2 regions of the Curtobacterium sp. MCJR17_043 genome follow, and region 2 is predicted to be linked to the other one. Evidence: predicted binding sites of a transcription regulator. Region 2 holds the regulator's gene; the other holds the start of a gene.

Region 1 (2,379 bases), 500 kb from region 2:
AGCACATGCAGGACGCGGTCGAGTCACTCGACCTCGCGCCCCTCGACGAGGCCGAACTGTGGGCGTACCTCGACCGCGCGGCACACGCGATGACGAACGCGTTCGACTGACGGGAGCGGCGGCCGCCGCCGCGGCGGAACGACGGACGGGAGGCCCGTGGCGACCCCGCCACGGGCCTCCGGTCCGTCCGTCAGGAACTGAGCGTCCAGGCCCGCCGCTTCACGAGCACGTGCCCCCCTGGAGGTCGTCAGCCGGCTCCACGGCCCCGTCTCGAACAGCCGGACCGGTTCGGTCCCGAGGAAGCCGAGGCTCTCGGCGGCGAAGCCCGCGCCGGCCGGCAGGTGCTCGACGCCCGGGATCGGCCGACCCCAGACCTCGGAACGGACGCGGCGGACGATGGACTCCCCCCGAGCTCGTCGGCACGGAGGCGGCGACCTCGTCGATCCCCTGGCGCGCAGCACGGTGCAGCAGTTCCGCCGACACGTCGGGCAGCGGCACCCAGCCGCCGCGGGGCGGGGAGATCGCAGCCCAGGTCACGGTGTGCACCTCGAGCGGCAGCTCGACCTCGATCGGGGTCGCCCGGGTCGGGTCGGCTGCGTCGGCGTGCTCCACGTCGTTCGCCTCCGCGAGCAGACGCAGGCGCTCCTGGAACGAGCGGAGCGGCACCACGACGTCGATGTGCTCCGGCTGGGTGAGGGCGAACGTGCGCAGACCGAGCACGGTGGGCAGTTCGTCGAGCAGCCCGAGCGGGTAGAGGATCGCCGTGTAGACGGCCAGGACACCGGAGTCGGCGATGAGGCGGACGGACCCGTCCTCGATCCGAGCGGCTCGTCCGAGGTAGGTGCGGAGGTCACCGAGCGAGGCGGCGTCGGGAAGGGTGAACGAGCTGCTCATGTCACCGTCGATCCTAGCCGCGACCGTCCTGACGCTCCCTGGTCCGGCCCTCAGCGAGCTCTGAGCCCACTCTTGGCACTCTTCGGGTTCGAGTGCTAGAACGGATGGCAGTTGAGTCACGGCGACTCAACCGCGAAGCACTCAGTGAAGGAGTTGATTCAGATGGCCATGACCTTCGATCCGTTCCGCGAGCTGGACCGTCTCGCCGGATCCCTCCTCAGCGGAGCAGCAGCCGGGCCCCGCTCGATGCCGATGGACCTCTACCGCGCCGGCGACCACTACGTCATGGACGTCGACCTGCCCGGAGTCGATCCGGGATCGGTCGACATCGACGTCGACGGATCGGTCCTCACCATCCGGGCCGAGCGCACCCTCGGGGCTCCCGACGGCGCGCAGTGGCTCACGCGGGAACGCCAGCCCGGCTCGTTCGTCCGTCAGCTCACCCTCGGCGACGGCCTCGACGTCGAGCGGATCGCCGCGCACTACGACAACGGCGTGCTGAGCGTCACGATCCCCGTGCAGGAGTCGTCGAAGCCCCGGAAGATCGCCGTCAGCACGAGCGGTGCCGACACCGGTTCCGCGGCCGGCGCGCAGCCGCTCGCGGTCGGTCAGGGTGGCTCCGGCAGCTGAGCCGACGCACCCCGAGGGCGACGGGCCGACCCGCAGCGGGTCGGCCCGTCGCCCCGCCTCCCGATGGCACAGCCGTCGTCCCCACCCATCTCGTCCCGTCTCGTTTCCTCCTGTCCCGCCCATGCCACACCTCGTCAACGCACTGCTCTCGGTCCTCGTCGTCACCGGGCTGCTGGCCGGCCCGAGCCTCCGTCCTCGTCTCGCCCTGTTCCTGGGCGGAACGGGTTCGGTCGTCGCCAACCACCTCGTCTGGCTCGTCGCACCCGACCTCTGGTCCCGTGCGCTCACCCCGTGGGTGGCCAGCGTGGGTGGAGCGCTCGTCGCGGTGGCGGCGTGGAGTCTGCTCCGGACGTCCCCGACGGCGGCGGGTCTCGTCGACCCGCAGGGAACGGTCTCCGCGGACGTCGCGGACGACGCCATCGAGCAGGAGGACCCGGCCCCGTCGGGCGTCGTCGACCGCGGCGCCGCGATGGGTGCGCCCGCGCCCTCCTCGGCCACACCGGGACCCGTTCGTAGACTGGCGGCGTGATCCGCGAACCCGACTTCCTCACGACCCTGCGACTCGAGGACACCGGAGCGAGCACCCGCGAGACGATCCTGACCGGTGCCAGCCACTGGTCCCCCGGAGGACGGGTCTTCGGCGGCCAGGTGCTGGCGCAGTGCATCGTCGCGGCGCAGGCCACCATCGAGGGCCGTGACATCCACTCCGTCCACGGCTACTTCCTGCGCCCCGGTGCGATCGACGTCCCGATCACCTTCGGTGTGGAGCGCATCCACGACGGCCGCTCGTTCGCGACCCGACGGGCGCAGGCGTACCAGAACGGTCTCCCGATCTTCTCGATGATCGCGTCCTTC
Region 2 (2,379 bases):
GCGCGGCAGTACCACCCGGACTCCAACCCGGGTGACGCTGCTGCCGAGTCGAAGTTCAAGGAGATCAGCGAGGCGTACTCGGTGCTCTCCGACAAGGAGCAGCGCAAGGAGTACGACCAGGTCCGCGCGATGGGCTCCGGCGCTCGCTTCACCTCGGGTGGTGCGGGCGGCCAGGGCGGCTTCGAGGACGTGTTCGGCGGCATGTTCGGCGGAGGCGGCGGCGGACAGCGCGTCCGGTTCGGCCAGGGCGGTGCCGGCGGTGCGGGCGGGTTCGAAGACATCCTCGGCGGCATGTTCGGCGGGGGGCGGTTTCGGCCAGAACTCCGGCGGCTTCCGCGGCTTCGGCGGACCGACGAAGGGGCGTGACGTCACCGCGACGACCACGCTCGACTTCGCCACCGCGATCGCCGGCGACACCGTCAAGCTCGCGCAGGGCAACGGCCGACCGGTCAACGTCCGCATCCCCGCGGGCGTCGCCGACGGCCAGAAGATCCGGCTGCGTGGTCGAGGCGAACAGAGCCCCGACGGCGGCGAGGCCGGCGACCTGGTGGTCACCGTCTCCGTCCGCAAGCACCCGGTGTTCGAGCGCGACGGGCAGAACCTCCGCGTGGACGTCCCCGTGACGTTCGTCGAGGCGGCGCTCGGCGCCACGATCCAGGTGCCCACACTCGGCGGCGAACCTGTCAAGCTGCGGGTCGCCCCGGGGACGCCCTCGGGCCGGGTCCTCCGGGTCAAGGGCCGGGGCGTCCCGGGCAAGAACGGCACCGGTGACCTGCTCGCCACCGTCCAGGTCGCCGTCCCGTCCCACCTCTCCGACAAGGCCCGCGCAGCGCTCGACGCCCTCGCGGACGCCCTGCCGGACGAGGACCCCCCGCGAGGACCTCCTCGCGAAGGCGCGCGGCTAGCCGCGCACCGAACCGCACTGCACGACCGGCCAGGAGGCTCGGCGCGGCTCCGTCAGGGACCCGAGCCGAGCCTCCAGGCCGGCAGGGTGGGCGCGCCGCCGGCGCGTCCCGTCACAACCGGTGGTGCGGGCACAGACTGGTCCCGCACCACGCGCACGACGGAAGGAGCGCTCGATGACCGAGATGGACGAGAACTCGCCCGTCTTCGCGATCGCGGTCGCGGCGGAACTCGCCGAGATGCACCCGCAGACCCTGCGGCAGTACGACCGGCTCGGCCTCGTCGTGCCCGGGCGCACCCGTGGCGGGTCGCGGCGGTACTCGATGCGCGACATCACCCAGCTCCGCGAGATCGCGCGGCTCGGGTCCGAGGGTGTGTCCCTCGAGGGCATCCGGCGGGTGCTCGACCTCGAGAACGAGAACGCACAGCTGCGCACCCGTGTCCGGGAGCTCGAACGGGCACTCGCCGACCAGCTCATCAGCCGTCCGGGTGCTCGGGTGTTCGCCGCGACGACGACCGGCGCCGCGGTGCCCCTGCGTGCCGGCATGCGGCCGCAGCGCAACACCGCCGTCGTGCTCTACCGGCCGCAGCGCTGACGAACCGTTCGCCCTGACGGTGCCCGTCAGCAGTCGAGCGGCGGATCGGCGAGCGAGCGGGCCGCACTGCCCGCGGCACTGCACGGCCCGGAGCCGTCGGGCCGCTCGTCCGCCGGGACGCACCGATCGACCATCCGGCGACGTGCTCGGACGGAGCGGATGACCTGGCGGATGCACTCCTGGCACACGGTCAGCGCTCCGCATGTCCTCGGAGCGGGTCGTCGTCCCCGTCACCGGCGTCAGCGCGATCCGGGTCCGGCAGCAGGTGCACCGCCCAGGTCGCTCGCTCCGCCAGCCGTCCGTCACGTCCGTCCACGGCGATCCGCAGCGCGACGACACCGTTGCGGATGTGCTCCCACGGCAGTGCCTCGTGCAGCCGGTCGTTCCGCAACCGGAAGGTCAGGCCGTCGAGTGAACTGAGCAACGCCGCCGACAGCATCGGGTTGTGGCACTCGTTGATGAAGGTCCGGTAGACCGGCGTCGCCGCGTCAGCCGTCGGCATCCATCCCGGCTCCTGCATGCAGTCGAGCAGGACGCCGAGACGACGGAACAGCGAGGACCGTGACCGGTCGCTCAGCGACGCGACGGCGAGCCGCACCACACCGCCGAACAGGAGCCCCAGGGCCTGCAGCGCAGGGAGGACGTCCTCGTCCCGCGGCACCGCCACGCGTGTGTACCGGTTCGCCCGCAGTTCGACCAGACCGAGGCGACCCAGGTCCGCGAGGGCCTCCCGCACCGGCGTCCGTGAACACCCGAGCTGCAGCGCGAGTTCGTCGTCGTCGAGTCGTTGGCCGGGACGGAGCCGTCCGCTGATGATCTCCGCACGCAGACGCTCACGAGCGACGTCACGGAGCAGGGTCTTCGTCCCGGGGGTGGGTCG

Evidence for each region. The regulator HspR, encoded in region 2, represses chaperone genes until heat shock. The targets are predictions, from matches to a motif close to AAGTTGAGTCNNNNNGACTCAACTT.
Region 1: the regulator HspR is predicted to act here: its motif matches at 1,003-1,027, upstream of DEJ15_RS07190 (Hsp20/alpha crystallin family protein).

The regions. Positions count from the first base shown of each region.
Region 1 covers NZ_CP126259.1:1,368,254-1,370,632, reverse strand. The annotation lists partial or broken gene DEJ15_RS07200 (globin) at 1-110, shown strand, start outside; gene DEJ15_RS19425 (DUF8185 domain-containing protein) at 24-461, opposite strand; partial or broken gene DEJ15_RS19420 (DUF8010 domain-containing protein) at 649-894, opposite strand; gene DEJ15_RS07190 (Hsp20/alpha crystallin family protein) at 1,057-1,524, shown strand; gene DEJ15_RS07185 (hypothetical protein) at 1,646-2,053, shown strand; gene DEJ15_RS07180 (acyl-CoA thioesterase) at 2,050-2,379, shown strand, end outside.
Region 2 covers NZ_CP126259.1:868,791-871,169, forward strand. The annotation lists partial or broken gene DEJ15_RS04595 (DnaJ C-terminal domain-containing protein) at 1-905, shown strand, start outside; gene DEJ15_RS04600 (heat shock protein transcriptional repressor HspR) at 1,089-1,499, shown strand; gene DEJ15_RS04605 (GntR family transcriptional regulator) at 1,690-2,379, opposite strand, start outside.